2 regions of the Vibrio maritimus genome follow, and region 2 is predicted to be linked to the other one. Evidence: riboswitches for the same ligand, from Rfam matches in the RefSeq annotation. Region 2 holds a riboswitch; the other holds the start of a gene.

Region 1 (8,088 bases), on a different replicon from region 2:
GAGATTCTGCCAGCGCAACTTGATAATGCGCAACTGCAGACATTAATTCTCCACGTTTGGCTGCCTCATCAGCTAGTAAAGTGTGTCTCTCCCATTTAGCCGTGTCCATTCCACCTACTCCGTCTCTACCTTTTGAAAATTAAATGATATTGATTATCATTTAATTTTCAACCACATAAATGATGTGGTTTCGTTCTCAATCAATATCATTAAAAAAACAGTAGACCCCACCATTGATAACAATTATCATTTGCAAACGTTACAACATAACAATGAGGTCTTATTATGAAACCAAATATCCACCCTGAATACAGAAAAGTGGTCTTCCACGACACCACTGTCGATGAGTATTTTATTGTCGGTTCTACGCTTCAAACCGATCGCACGATTGAATGGAAAGACGGAAAGACCTACCCATACATGACAATTGAAGTTTCATCAGAATCTCACCCATTCTACACAGGCAAACAGCGTATCATTAGTAAAGAAGGCCGAGTTGCTAACTTCAACCGTCGCTTTGGCGGCATTAAAACCAAATCATAAAGGACGCGTAATGAAAGTTCTTAGCTCACTGAAAAGTGCCAAAAAGCGCCATCCGGATTGCCAGATCGTAAAACGACGCGGCCGAATCTATGTGATCAACAAAACCAACCCTAGATTTAAAGCAGTACAGGGAAAAATTAAACAAAAACGCTAAGGTGTGACGGACACATCATGAACAAAGGCAACTTGTTGCATTTAAATTTTAGCTCGCACTACACTGACTAGGTAGGTTGGAACAAGGAGAAGTAAATTATGGACGATTTGCAATTCTATCTGGTTAACGAATACTGCCCGCGCTGCAATTCAGTAACCACTCATGATGTGTTTGAAGTCAACACAGACAATGATGAACAAAACAGTCAAACAGAGGTCGAGCATTTTTGCGAAAAATGCCAGTCACTTGATATCTAGTAGTGACAACGTCAAGCAAACGAAAATAGCCATCAAGTCGATGGCTATTTTTCTATTGTTAGTTATCAAACTTGTTTTTGAAGATACTGATAGCAAAGTTCTTGAGCTCTGTCGTTACGCTCGACGACTTCGTTGTCTCTTAATTCTAAGTAAAGAGAGACACATTGCTTAACCGCTGAGATCAAAGACTGCTTCTCTACTGTTGCGATCGTTTTAGCCAGTTTTTCGGCAAACTCTGGAAGACGCTTTTCAATCGTACGCACACCAGATGGGGTAAGCCCCGCCTGCTTCAGCGCTAGTGGCGATAAAACGTTTTGACGCAAGAATGAGAGAAACTCAAGAGTTTCAAAATACTCACCACGAGCAATTTTTGTTGCGGCATAGTGAGTCCAAATCCAAAAACGGTCTTCAATCCATTGCGGGTCTGGTTGCGGATAGGCGGGTAAAGCTGTCGCAAATACATCGGTTAGCAGTGTCCCTTTCTCCCAAAGCACCGCACAGTCGTCTACTCGATTCGCGGCATCTGCCAGTGAGACGAATTTGAAATCAACGTGGATTGCATCCGGTGCGAAGATAGAAACGATCAATCTTGGTTCGCCCACATGTTCACCAGAGAAGCCTGCGGCATAGCCTTCTATCTGACTCACAATTTCAAATCGCTGATCGAAGACTTCTTGATAATCATTTGGGTGAATAGCGATAACCAAATCGAGGTCACTGTACTCATCCATATTGTTCGAGCCATACGAGCCGCTTGCTGCAATACCGGAAAGGCGAGAGTCAGCGGATAGAGCTTCGATAATTCTATTGAGTACCGCTTTGTGTGTTCCTGGAAGTGTCGTTGGATAGTTCATATTTTACCTTTTAAATTGTGGAAACTACGGACGTAGCTAGTGCGGTAAAATTAACGCAGCATTATAGAGTATTTTAAGAATGAGTTTCTTGCAATGCCGATCTTTTGTAGATCGACATATAGCGGAGAATGAAAGCCAACTGATATCAAGCTGGCTTTAAATCAACAAATTAACCCCTACGATAGTTGATTCCTTTACTCTCTAGATAAGAGAGCTGGGCGGAAACCCTAGGCAGGAAATGCGACCAATCTTTATTTTGTGTCGATGTCCAGGCAATTTCAGCGACAGCAAACAATCTTGGATATAACAAAAACTCTAGTGTTTGTTTATCTTTAACAAACTCAGTCCAAACTAGCGCTTGCGTCCCAATCACTTGCTGGCTGTTCTCAATGTTAGATGGCTCAAACTGATAGGCGGTTTTAAGATCAATCGTGCCCGCCCACAATACACCCGTTTCATTGATGTCTTTATTCCAAGCCATATCTAGGTAAGTCGCTTGAGCAGGGCACATAATAACCGGGTACCCCGCTTTTGCTGCTTTTTGTCCCTCTGCACTATTTGACCATGCACAAACCGTCGCATTGTTGGTAATTTTGTTGCCGTGACTCGCTTCCTCCCAAACTGCAATTCGTCTGCCTTTATCTGCTATGTATCGCTCTAGATGCGAAATCAAGTGTCCTTCAAGTTGTCTAACATCTTCAAACTCTAGCTCCGTGGCTTTCTGACTACAGGCTGGAGATTTCTCCCACACATGAGCAGGTACCTCATCCCCACCTAAATGAATCACCTCAGACGGGAACATCTCACACACCTCATCAAGGATAGTTTCGAGTACTTCATAAGTCGCTGGCAGGCCCGGGTTGAGAACGTTATCTTGATATTGCTGAATCGAAACATAGTCAGAAGTGTCTTCTTTCTCAATCAGCAAATGAGGAAGCGCCATAATGAGAGCACGCGCATGTCCTGGTATATCGACCTCAGGAATGACAGTGATCTCTCGCGCCTTCGCATACGCAACCACTTCTGCTATTTGCGCTTTAGTAAAGAAGCCGCCATATCGATTCGAACCAGACCCAAACTGCGGAGGCTGAATCTCGCCCTCTCCGCGCCATGCACCTAACTTGGTAAGCATCGGATAGGCGTCAATTTCCATTCTCCATGCTTCATCATCGGTTAGATGCCAATGGAAGGTGTTGAGCTTTAGCCAAACCATCTGGTCAATGACAGACTTGACCGTATCGATGTCGTGAAATGAGCGAGCACAATCAAGAAACTGACCTCGGTAAGAGTATTGAGGCGCATCTGTAATCACCACACAATCAACTGTATCTCGTCCTGTTACCACTAATTGAGCTAGCGTCACAGCACCATAAAGAAAGCCGCTAGAGCTTGACGCCTCTATCTTTACAGACTCCTCGCTGATGGTAAGTTGATAAGCCTCTTCTGCTAATTGCTTTGACTCAACAAAAGAAACCAGAGGATTAGCGTTAGTCTGTTCAAACTGGGTATCACTAAACTGTTGTGTCAGCCAAGAGATCGCATTGTGAGAGACTTTATTCGCCAAACTCATCGACACAGAGTTTTGCCAAATGAATGTGCCTTGCTTTGCCACTACTAGATTGGGCTGAGGAATCACACCGGCTTTTGGTGCTGGCATTGGTTGTACATTCAGTTTAAGCGATTCAGGCTGGGGCATGCTATGGCTGCCAATAGCAACCTCGATGAATTCCTTACCTACTTTCAAGTAAGGTCCGTTAGGTCTTTCTGACAGATTAAACAGCCCGCTGGTATTACTCTCAATCGTTACTGTCCAACTTTCACCAGCAGCAATTCTCATTCCTTCAAGTGGGGTAAGTTCAATATGAGAGCCAACTTGGCTTTTCACTACACCATTGACCACTTTACTTTTATCTAAAAATCGCGGCATATCAAAACACAATACAAAATCATGGAGCTGCGAGTCCGTTCTGTTCTCTAGAACAATGTGGAGCTTTAGCGATTGAGTTTCGTTGTTTACCACTTCGAAGTGCAGTGTTAGATTACTCACGATATTTCCTTATTACTCGGCTACTGGCGGGGAAGTTACATTTAGATCTGGCAACTATCCAACCTGGGTTCGATAACTTCAACTAAGAGTATCAATCGGTAATATCACTGTCGGTAGGCAGTATGAGATTAATTGAAAAGTGCGAGTGATCGTTGATTATTTAAAACTGACAGGCATTAAAAGCGAAAAACCCCGCAGAGCGGGGTTTTTATGGTCATATATCAAGACTTATTCAATGACCGCAAACGCAGCATAGCCGTCACTGTTCATACCAAACACGTAGTATTGGTCTCCATACGAGTAAATACCGTTGACCTTACTCATATACTCTGTTTTGGTTTGCGCGTCATTCATTTCAGCATTATAAGAATCTGCAAACTCCGTCTTACTGAGTGCTTCTATATCAACGTTCTTATAGGCACCTTCCACATTTAAGGAGATTGGCGCCTTTATCGAAGGATTAGTTTTACCGTTCGCAATGCGTTTGCCAGAACCTAGCACTTCTAGGTGAACTTCCTCACCGTTTTTACAAGCACTGTTACACGAAGGTTTTGAACCTGGTTTTAACTTCCAATAAGTAGGAATACGGGTTCCCTTCGCTATATAGTTCTCATCTTCAACGAATGAAGGGTCGTTAGCGTTGTATGATTTGAAGTAAATGTCATGCTTCGCTCTTTGATAACCGACAATAAACAGACCATCATCTGACACATGCGTTCCTCTTGTATCCCAAGCCCAGTTGTTACCTTTAGAGGTACTCGTCGGTGACAGATTCATTTTCTTTGCCATCGCAAAACTTAGTTGGCCAGTGTTTTTATCAGCTAGAACGGCTCTTACTTGAGTTTGTGAAGAAGTGCGGTAGATAGACTTATTCTGTTTTTCGCTTGAAGTACCAATCGCTACTTTGACATTCTTACGAATTAATTGAAGGCTCGAAACGTCATAGTTTGGACTTGTGATGTCTTCAACCGAAAAAACCTCATCATATGGCTGCTTCCATAGTGCCGATGTACTTACCTCATCTAACTCCACAGATAATTTGTCATCACACGTAGGGCTTAGTGATTCTAGTACTGTTGAATCACCCGATAAATCACCGCTCACGACGATGTTCTTCCAGCCTCTATTTAATGTCTTTCCATTAGAATCTAACTCACAATCAGTGTCCGAAATATTCGCTCTAATGACAGCAAGTGCAGAGGAATCATTTATAGCAAAGGAGCGATACTCCCCTTTGATATCAGAAATATAAAAATCAATAGCAGCAAAAGATGGTGCAGAGAACGCCAAGAGAATACTTGTCGTAGCAAAGGTCTGTTTGAGGTTCATAGTGCTTTCCTTGTCATGTGCAACCCGGCTTACTCTAACCTCATAAGAGTCCCGTGGCTTTCCGTCCTGCCCTCGCGAACAGTTTGGCATTGATAAAGTCGTTGCTAATGTTAGTACTTTAGTAGTACTTTGCTGACACTTTTGATAGTAATGTGATAACAATCAAAATATGTGCAATAGCGCATAGAAAGTTGTTGATATACATTCTTGTTTTTGCAGCATAACTTACAAAAACGCCGCTATATTTACTTCATCAATCTGCTCCTCGAGCATGTATTCTCGTGCAAACCTCAAATACACACCAGACGTCAAAAATAGTCTGAACAAGGATTCATCTAGGTGGTTATCTTTAACCATATAACTCATGATCTTAAGTGACTCTGACAGTGTTTTCGCTTTTTTATAAGGACGGTCAGCGCTAGTTAAAGCTTCAAATACATCTGCAATCGCCATAACCCTTGCTGCTAGCGGCATCTCCTCTCCTTTGAGTCCCATCGGATAGCCTGTGCCATCCATTTTTTCATGGTGTCCACCAGCAATAGAGGCGACATTTTGCATATGTGCAGGGAACGGCAAAGATTCTAGAATTTGAATCGTTTGAATGATGTGATCATTAATGATGAAGCGTTCCTCTTCTGTGAGCGTTCCCCTACGTGTCGATAGATTGTACACCTCACCCTGATTCGCTTTGTATTGGGTTGGCTTCATCGTGAAACGTGGATCGCTTTGGTGAGGGGTATCCCAAGATATGAGGTGCTCAGGCATGTTAGCCAATAGCGTTTCTTGTTGGGGGAGTTGCTCTTCTGTTTGATGGCGCTGCCTCTCAACCCAAGAAATGCCCTTGCGTTTACTTAAGGTACGTATCCAACGAGTTTTCGCTATTCGCTCCAACCGCTTAAGGTCTTCATCACTGACAAATTCACCCCCGATATTAAGCGACGCGATGAAGTCAAAATCATCATCAATTTGTGTATGCAGTTCCTCCAGAACACGCTTTGCTTCTTGACTCAATTCGCCAAAACTTTCCTTCAACAACATAATTTCTTTATCTCGCTTAATCACTTCAAAACGAGTTCTGATTTCATGTATTCGGTCATAGATGGTTTCGAGCTTCGTGGATTTATCAACCACATGTTCAGGCGTAGTGATCTTGCCGCAGTCATGTAGCCAAGCTGCCATTTTCAGCTCTTGCCACTCTTTCTCATTAAGGTGAAAGTCATTAAACGGCTCTAATGTGGATTCGTGCGCCGCTTGTGTTAGCCATTCAGTTAAGACAGGTACTCGCTGACAGTGATTACCTGTATACGGCGATTTTTTATCAAGTGAGCCAGCAAATACTTGAATGAAGGAGTCCAAAAGAGCTCGCTGAGACTCCAGCATTTGCTGAGTTTCAATTGCAATAGATACGTAACCAAGTAGCGTCTGCAAATAGTCGGAATACTCTCGATAAATCGATTCTGCACCTCCCTTCTCAAACATCAGACCAAGTGCACCAATAACGACCTCTTCTCTATTTTTCAGCGGTATGTATATCACTTCACTTTTTTCGGGAAGACTTGCTTCAAATTGCAGATGGTTGAGCTCGTGTAGTGGGAAAACCTGACCCTGTTTATTTACAAAAACATGTTCAATAAACCGAGCAGCATCTTGCGTGGAAATACTTTTAGCGTGAACATTTTGAGCCCTATTAAACTGGACAACATGAGGAACCAACTCATCACTTTTCACATCAAGTAAGTACAGCAATACTCCATCAGCAGAGACTGAGGCAGCTGTGTTGCCGCACACCAGTTCAAGCATGCTGTCTAGGTCTTGTTGACGTGCGATACCATCCGTCAGCGTAATAAATCGAGATATCGTCGCTTGAGTCGACATTTGGGCATGATTCAATTCTTGTATCTCTTTGATATAACTATGCGGGAGTGGTGAAGTATCGAACGAGAAGTTCTCAATTGCTTTCGCTTTTTCGGTCGCTTTCACAATAGGCTTTGAGATAAGCCTTGAGACCAAGTAAATACAGGGCAACATCAGCAGCAACACTATCAAAGACGCATACAAGGTTTGCTGCTTTATCAATAGTCCTTCATCAAATATTGATGACGCCTTTGTCGCCATTAACAAATGGATGTGCTCACTATTCATCGGTTTGATGGTAACGATGCGCCCAAACCAATTTTCTTTCTGAAATTCAAAGCGCCCGAGCTCAACACCTCCTTTTTTTCGGTCTATCGCATGTGGGACAATGTCTCGATTAATATCAGCGATCTGCAAAATGTCACCATTGTTTTCACTACTAAGACCGCTAGAAAACGCGTACACAGCGCCATCGTCGTTATACAGCACTCTGATAGAAGATTCGTTGGTCAGTGTATCTTGCAAACTTTGGTGTAGATCTTTGAGCATGACATGAACAGAAACTCTCAGCCCTTGCTGATTTACCTGTGATATTACAACCCCCATTGCAGTGGAGTTAGCGAGCTTAGTCGGTTTGGAAATCGTATTACGCCCTGGGATTACTGACGAGTTATCTTGATAAGCTAGGTGAAACTCTTCCTCATTGACCTCTAGCCTCTCAACAAAGTTGAGGCTGCTATCGTAGGTATAAACCTCAACTACGCCACCAATCTCATGCGCCACGATATATCGCGATTGCTGATTGTTAATCACGATATCAGGTGTCAAGTCTTCTGATACTCGCTTTACGATCACGCTATCACCATCTTTGAAAGAAAAGGTGTAGGTCTGCACATGATCAAACCGTGAGAGCAAATGAATCACTTCTGGTACAACCCGTAACCGCTCAAACCCAACAGAGGCATTGAGGCTATGGCTGTTAGAGAAACTACCCAGTGCAGAGAACGCTGTGCCATAGTGACTATTTAATTGGTACTTAGTTTGCTCAGC
Region 2 (8,088 bases):
TGCTAACCAAACCGGGCAAAAAAGACCTCATCCTTTGATGAGGTCTTTTGCTATGAAGCCTACTAATTGGCATTTAGCTGGTTAAGCTTTGCTTTCACTGGAACAGAAAAATTAAAGCCATCATGCTGATCCCAATTGATCGACCATGTCATCACTCCGCCAAACTTTGGTGATGCTTGAGTAGGTACGACTGAGCCACAACGACTTAGGGAGATCATACAATCCAGTGCGTCTTCGATGTTAGCAATCGGAGCCTGCCCCGAGTTCGCTGAGCTTGGACCTGAAGGTAATCCAATGGCGACTTGATCATCACGCAGTGGCATAAATCGACTGCCGTCAGCTAACTCAAATCCCTCAGTAAGCATACGTGATGCCGCCACCATCATGTCAACAGAACCCTCTGGCGCAGCGCCCGTTGTATAAGGATTGGCCAGCCCACCATTGTTGTATAACTGCACATGCAAAAGATCTAAGGTATCCCTTAATTGATCGATAAGGGGAATATAAGCGCCCCAAATGCCTGAGTAAGCGACCATTCCGCCTTGCACATACGGATGTTCCGGTGCCATGGTAAGGTACATGTCGCCGCCCGTTCTCGCTTCGATAGCTTGTAGTGCACGCGGCAAGCGCGCTTGGATTTGACTGCCGTGGACGAGATTTGAGCCGCTTTCGTAATCAACATCCAATCCATCAAACCCCCACTCATTGATGATCTCGGACAAGCTCGAGACAAACGCTGTTTCATCCGCGTCTGTGTTCAGTGTTATCGTACCTTCAGCGCCACCAAGCGACAGAACGATAATCTTACCTTCCGTTTGCAAGTCTTTGATGTCTTGTTTGAACTGAACGGGATCTATCGGCGCACAGCTCGAGTAGATGTCACCATTGTAGAGATTAAAATGCACCGTACCATTACTGTTACGATCATTGTCAGCAAAAGCAATGTCGATAATGTCCCAGTCTTTCGACATTTGGTTAAGTGGGATTGGACAGCCCGCACCATTGACAAAGTTGTGCCAGTAGCCGATGAGCTTATGTTTCGGTTGGACTACAGATTTTGCCGACACGCCAACGCTAGCAGACGTCACCGTATTCCCTTGCAGATCCGTGCTGATGACACTCAATTGATAGTTCCCTATGGTCGTTGGCGTCCAAGAGAACTGATACGGCGCTGTGGTGTCACCGCTGACCAAAAGACCATTCGCGTAGAGTTCAACCTTAGCCACCTCACTCTGCAGGGAGCTGACATTCGCATTCACAGTCACAGCTTTGCCAATCGCGACGACATCGCCAGAAGAAGGAGAAGTAATCGTAGCGACCATAGGTTGATCAGTCACTGATACCCTTGTGTTTAACTGATTGCTGTTACCTTCATTGTCAGTAGCAATGACCTGTAAATCTACAGAGCCCTGTCCCACCGCATTCCACGTCCATTGATAAGGTGATGCCGTCACTAAGCCTATTGACGTACCATTCACGAATGCCTCAGCATCGGCAACTGTTCCATCTAGATCCTCAATATTCGCAAGGATAGTGACATCACTTCCTAATAGAACCGTTTCGCCTTCTACCGGTGAAATAAGTTCAATATTTGGTGCTGTCGCACAGGCACCCTGTCCACTCCAGGCATCTTGCCAGTACTGTCCAACGCCAGGCTCATAAGCCCATGCCGAGTCAGATGAACACCAGCCGCCAACAAGACACTGATAGAGCTCGCCATTGTTGACCACATTCTGCCCGGTTGCGTAGCTACTGCCAGCGATATAGTTTGTCGCACCTGAGCATTTACCTCCTGCCGATGCTATGGCTTCAACCGTGATAACTTGCGACTGGGACGTCGCGCCTTTATCGTCTGTCGCAACGGCTTGTATCGTATAGCTGCCCGCAGCGGTTGATATCCAATCCATGACCCAAGGAGCGACGGTCACAGACTTTTCTAGTGCACCATTGACACTAAATTCAACCTTGCTAATGGTACCATCCGAGTCTGAGGGCTCTGCGGTAAACTGGACACTATCTCCTACCGAAACTTGAGTCTTCGAACTGGTCAAGGTAACAACAGGTGGTTGATTAGATGCGTCTACGACTGAGAATGTCTGAGCCGATTGTGTCGACGCACCTTTATCATCAATGGCTGTCACTACCAGTTCATAATTGCCACTTTCCGTCAACCAAGTTACTTGGTAAGGAGCGCTCGACAGCACTGCCAGTTGCGCCCCTTGCAGCTCAAATATCACCTCTCGAACTTCCCCATCACTGTCTTCGGCCAATGCAGAGAAGGTGACTTGGTTTCCTGAGGCTAACTGTGCGTTGGAGGCTGGAGAAGTAATCGTCACTGAGGGAGCAGCGTTTGTGCCACCAGCATCACAGGCCCCTATTAATGACCATTCTTGATAAGGTTCGGAGTGGTTAACAGGGTTAGCGTTCAGGTTCCACCAGTTCGCTTGGTACGCCGATGATTGCCATTGAACTTGAGCGCCACCGTTGTAACTTGTGCCGTCGTCCCAAATAGGAAAACTGTCACACTGTACTGCCAAGCTTGGTGCAGAAAACAGTAAACTCGAGGTAAGCATCAGCGACAAATTCACTGACCGTTTAAATATTGGAATAGAGCCTAATTGTAGCTTGGTCATGGAAAATCCTTTTGTTGAACCAAAGAATGTCGTTGCCAATCAATGCTGCCCAATAGAGGCAGTTCAACGGAAACGACGCCACTTTCAAACTAGCTCAGGTTTATAGAGTCTTTTTCCGACTCAGAAAGCACCGACTTCTCACGCGAGTCAGTTAACAAAAATAGTTACAAGTTGCATATACAACGACCAAGTATCTCTACATTGCTCCCATAAAAAAGCTCCAGCTATCAAAGAGACAACTGGAGCATTTTCTATCACTACACGCTAGCCGACTTTAATCACCAGCAAACATGTAGCCCTCGCCATGGACAGTGATAAATATCTGTGGATTCTTTGGATCTGATTCCATCTTGGCACGCATGCGACGGATAAGAACATCAATGGTTCTATCGTTCGGCGCATCAACTCGATGACTGATCATATTGAGGATACGCTCACGGCTCAGAACTTGATTTGGATACGTTGAGAGTGCAACTAACAATTCATATTCAGCCTTGGTCAGTTTTACAGGGTCGCCATTATTCGTCAGTGAACGACGCTGCTTATCGAACGTCCATTCACCAAAGTGAACCACATGCTCGTTTTGCACTGACTCTTCAAGTACTGGCTGTTTGCGCGCTAGTGAAATACGCCACAATAGGTTTTTTACTCGCACTAACAGTTCACGTAGCTCAAACGGCTTAGTGACATAGTCGTCTGCACCCATCTCAAGGCCAACAATACGGTCAATACTATCGGTGCGACCGGTCACCAAAATGATTCCAATGTCTGACTGACTTCTTAACTCTCTTGTCAGCATCAAACCATCTTCACCAGGGAGGTTAATATCTAACATAACGAGATCGATACTGGATTCTTCCAGCACCTGACGCATCGTCTGACCATCTTCAGCTTCGCTAACCAAGTAGCCTTCATTTTCGAAGTAGCCAGCCAGCTTACTGCGAGTGACTACGTCATCTTCTACAACCAAAACGTGATATTTCATCTGTGGTTTCTCAATCTTGTCATGACAGGGACATTCTATTCATAAACATTCACAATTCTAGTCTACATCCCCTCATAGGCATGGAAACCTTACTATTTTTTGATTCAAAACAACCAAAACGATTGCGTCTCATATGCAACGAATACTCGTGTTAACTTACCCTTAAAGAAATTAATTTTTGTCTTATTTTTTCATAAGTTAACTCAATTTTTCACACAACAAGTTATTGCTATTCATCTTTATTGGCTAAAATAGAGTTATCATTTTTGGAGATTATTCAAATGCAAGAAATCAAAGCATTTAATGAGCAACGCGCAGAAATCTATTGGTGGCTTTCAAGCCTATTCGCTGCCGAGCTCACTGATGATGAACTCAACAAATACCATAGCCCTGAAATTCGCTCTTTCTTATCTGGCTTAGGAGAAAACCCTTCCCTAAAAGAACCCATTCAGGTCTTTACAGAGTCCTTGAACCGCCTTCAAGTCAGAGAAGACGCACAATTAGAGCTTTCTGCCGATTTTTGCGATCTATTTTTAAAGTCGGACAAGCATGGCGCATTGCCTTATGCCTCTATGTATATTGGTAAGTCTGGTCTTTTAAATGATCAACCTGCACAGGATATGGCTGACCTGTTAGCTAAGCACAGTGTGGCAGTGAATAAGGACTTAAATGAGCCAGCGGATCACCTCGCGATCGAGCTAGATTTTCTAGGCAACTTAATCATTCGCTCCAATGAGCTTGAAGCGGAAGCACATATGAACGATGCGCTGCACGAGCAAGCAGAGTTCATCAAGAACTACTTGATGACATGGCTACCTCAGTTTGTTGCGAAATGCCAAACCAACGACGAGTTTGGGTTTTATGCCTCTGCCGCTAAACTACTCGAAGCATTCTGCCAACTTGACTACACCTACCTAGAGGGTGAGCAAGGCTAGCCAACCTTAAAGCGCAAATCATTTGCATCACATCTGTGAGAATTAATTTGCGCTTTAGTTATAAATTTATTGGATAAGTCATTGCCAGCGCCCAAACCTAAGTCTACAATCCGCCGTTTAAATGCAAATGCCCTTGGCATTCAACGCGGACTTGTGTCCAAAAACACCTGTTGAAATCTACGCTCTGAGCTTTTTTCGCCGTGGCTTGCATGCAACTTTCGGTTTTCGCAGCCAAATACTATGTTTACAACAACATAGCGTTATATGTTTGCAAAGACCACTATACTTGAAGCGGTACCAACGTTAATTATCAAGCCGCGACTAATAGGATATCACTATGGCAACTATTAAAGATGTCGCCCGCCTTGCAGGCGTTTCAACGACCACAGTATCCCACGTTATTAATAAGACTCGCTTTGTTGCTGAAGCAACTCAAGAAAAAGTGATGGCGGCGGTCGACGAACTCAACTACGCACCAAGCGCCGTTGCACGTAGCTTAAAATGTAACTCAACGAAAACCATTGGTATGTTAGTGACTCAATCAACTAACCTGTTCTTTTCTGAGGTTATCGATGGTGTTGAGAGCTACTGCTACCGCCAAGGCTACACGCTGATCCTATGTAACACTGGTGGTGTGTATGAAAAGCAACGCGATTACATTCGCATGCTGGCAGAGAAACGCGTGGATGGCATCCTCGTGATGTGCTCTGATCTTACCGAAGAGCTGCTAGAGATGCTTGATCGTCACGCCGACATTCCTAAAGTTATCATGGACTGGGGCCCAGAAAGCTCACAAGCGGACAAGATCATCGATAACTCCGAAGAAGGCGGTTATCTCGCAACGAAGTTCCTGATTGAAAAAGGTCACACTGATATTGCTTGTCTAAGCGGTCACTTGGAGAAAGCCGTGTGCCAAGAGCGTATCATCGGTTACAAACGTGCCCTTGCTGAGGCAGGTATCGAGATGAAAGACGATCGTATTCTTGAAGGCAACTTCGAATGCGATACAGCGGTTATCGCAGCTAACCGTATTGCTGCAATGGAAGACCGACCTACCGCTATCTTCTGTTTCAACGACACCATGGCGTTTGGCCTGATGAGTCGCCTACAACAACTGGGTGTGCGCGTACCTGAGGACATCTCTGTCATTGGTTACGATAATATCGAGCTGGCTGAGTACTTCTCGCCACCTCTAACCACGGTTCACCAACCTAAACGTCGTGTCGGTAAAAACGCGTTTGAGATTCTATTAGAACGAATCAAAGATAAAGGTCATGAAAAGCGCATTTTCGAAATGCACCCAGAGATTGTTGAACGAGACTCTGTCAAAAGCCTTACATAATGCTGACAAAAGTGCCTTTCCAGGCACTTTTTTTTGAACCCCATTCAAGTTTTCTTCTCTCGATTGTTAGTTTTTTACGCACCCTCAAGCACAAATAACCCACCATTATTTGAACCAACATCACATTTTTGCAACTGAGTAATCATAGGCTTATGTCGTTTTCATTTATTCTAATGAAGTCACGCACAGGGCAAACCATCTGAAAGGGTGGGACGCAAAGCCTCCGGCCTAAACCAATTTTTAATTGATAGGTAGCGGGGTTGCCGATGGCAAGGGGAGAAGACTCAGTTATGGCATATGCCTAACAGAGCTCTGACACCTGATTGCTATACTCTCGGACCTGATTCTGGTGACACAATCAATAACACCGAGAAAAGAATAAAGCATGGATAATCCTATACTAAAAAATTCAATGCAATTATTCGCTCAGCTTGGAAGAGTAAAGTCTCGCTCCATGTTTGGGGGATTTGGCATCTTCGTAGATGATACGATGTTTGCCTTAGCAGTGAATAACAAATTACATATCAGAACTAACCGTCAGACCGTATCCACCTTCAAAAAACTGGGTTACAAGCCTTATGTTTATAAAAAGCGTGGATTTCCCGTTGTTACTAAGTACTTCGCGTTACCTGAAGACTGTTGGCAAGATCAAGAAGGTATTCTCGATCACGCTAAACAGGCACTCGAGTTCGCGAAAACTGAGAAAGAGCAACAATCCGAAGCGAAACCTAATCGCCTGAAAGACCTTCCGAATCTTCGCCTTGCCACTGAGCGCATGCTCAAAAAAGCAGGCATTGAATCAGTGGTTGAACTTCAGGATCATGGTTCGGTTGAGGCTTTCAAGGCCATTCAGAGAACCCATTCAAGTACCGTAGGTTTAGAGCTTTTATGGGCTCTTGAAGGTGCGATAAATGGTACTCATTGGTCTGTGATTCCTCAGACTAAAAGAGACGAACTGGCTAGCTTAATTAATTAAGTTACGGTCATCTCGAGAAAAAATCAGCCTTATGGCTGATTTTTTTGTATTAGTTGAAAGGAAAAACATACTCAGCCTTTCTACTACACTAATACTGAGTCATCAAAAGGATATCGTCATGAGCAAGAAGCTGATACTAGGATTGGTTTTGGTTGCTGTCGTCATTTATTTGGGCATCAACTTTGGTCAACATCTCACACTAGAAAACGCAAAAGTACAGCAAGTAGCACTGAGTGAATACATCAATGAGAACTTTGTGGCTGCTGCCCTCACCTATTTCTTCGCTTACATAGCGATTACTGCATTCTCTGTTCCAGGCGCTGCCGTGGTTACCTTACTTGGCGCAGCACTGTTTGGCTTTTGGACTAGTTTACTGCTTGTTTCATTTGCGAGTACCATAGGCGCTACATTGGCATTCTTGAGCAGTCGCTTCCTACTTCGCGATTGGGTACAAAGTAAGTTCGGTTCGAAACTTGAGACGATCAATAAAGGTGTCGAAAAAGACGGTGCTTTCTATCTATTTTCTCTAAGACTCATTCCTGTGTTCCCATTTTTCTTGATTAACTTATTAATGGGTCTCACGCCAATTCGAGTCTCTAAATATTACTTGGTGAGTCAACTGGGTATGTTGCCAGGAACTGCAGTCTACCTCAATGCGGGTACTCAGCTAGCGAATATTGACAGTCTATCCGGTATTGTTTCCCCTACCGTGTTGGCATCATTTGCCCTACTCGGTTTGTTCCCACTTATTGCTAAATGGATTATGGGAAAAATCTCTCGCTCGCCACAGGTACAGGAATAGATGAAGATATTTGTAGGCAATAACCCACCAGAAACACATATTGTCCAACAGCAGTTGATGGCTGAAGGTATCGAGTGTGAAGTACGAGGCGAAGGTGTTTTCGGGTTACGAGGGGAAGTACCGTTTGACGAAAATTCACTACCCTACGTTTGGCTTTTCAACAAAGAGCAAGAAATGATGGCACGAGCTGTCATTCAAGATTGGCAAAAACAGGCTGAGAAAAGCGGTAACGTGCCGTGGGTATGTCCAGCTTGCCATGAGACTAACGAAGCGCAATTTGGCGTCTGCTGGAACTGTCAGACGCCACAAACAGCTACGATGCCACAGACTTAATGAAATCTATTGAGTGCTTATTGAACTCTTCTGGACGCTCAACATTGCACACATGACCACAATCTTTGATCTCTAATAGACG

What was found. A riboswitch is a leader RNA that binds a small molecule or an ion and turns the genes downstream of it on or off. The one in region 2 is predicted to bind cyclic di-GMP.
Region 1: linked by a shared signal. The riboswitch ahead of LY387_RS18820 (hypothetical protein) and the one ahead of LY387_RS10790 (TfoX/Sxy family DNA transformation protein) in region 2 are both predicted to bind cyclic di-GMP.

Annotation. Positions count from the first base shown of each region.
Region 1 is NZ_CP090439.1:477,881-485,968, forward strand. It holds gene LY387_RS18790 (DUF2753 family protein) at 1-109, opposite strand, end outside; gene LY387_RS18795 (type B 50S ribosomal protein L31) at 286-543, shown strand; gene ykgO (type B 50S ribosomal protein L36) at 554-697, shown strand; gene LY387_RS18805 (hypothetical protein) at 796-954, shown strand; gene LY387_RS18810 (nucleotidyltransferase domain-containing protein) at 1,020-1,808, opposite strand; gene LY387_RS18815 (beta-N-acetylhexosaminidase) at 1,978-3,855, opposite strand; gene LY387_RS18820 (hypothetical protein) at 4,084-5,184, opposite strand; cyclic di-GMP riboswitch class I at 5,200-5,282, opposite strand; gene LY387_RS18825 (HD domain-containing phosphohydrolase) at 5,410-8,088, opposite strand, start outside.
Region 2 is NZ_CP090438.1:2,372,744-2,380,831, forward strand. It holds gene LY387_RS10770 (Ig-like domain-containing protein) at 63-2,633, opposite strand; gene torR (two-component system response regulator TorR) at 2,908-3,618, opposite strand; gene torD (molecular chaperone TorD) at 3,900-4,553, shown strand; gene purR (HTH-type transcriptional repressor PurR) at 4,891-5,895, shown strand; cyclic di-GMP riboswitch class I at 6,075-6,163, shown strand; gene LY387_RS10790 (TfoX/Sxy family DNA transformation protein) at 6,281-6,871, shown strand; gene LY387_RS10795 (TVP38/TMEM64 family protein) at 6,990-7,673, shown strand; gene LY387_RS10800 (DUF2007 domain-containing protein) at 7,674-8,006, shown strand; gene LY387_RS10805 (alpha/beta fold hydrolase) at 7,987-8,088, opposite strand, start outside.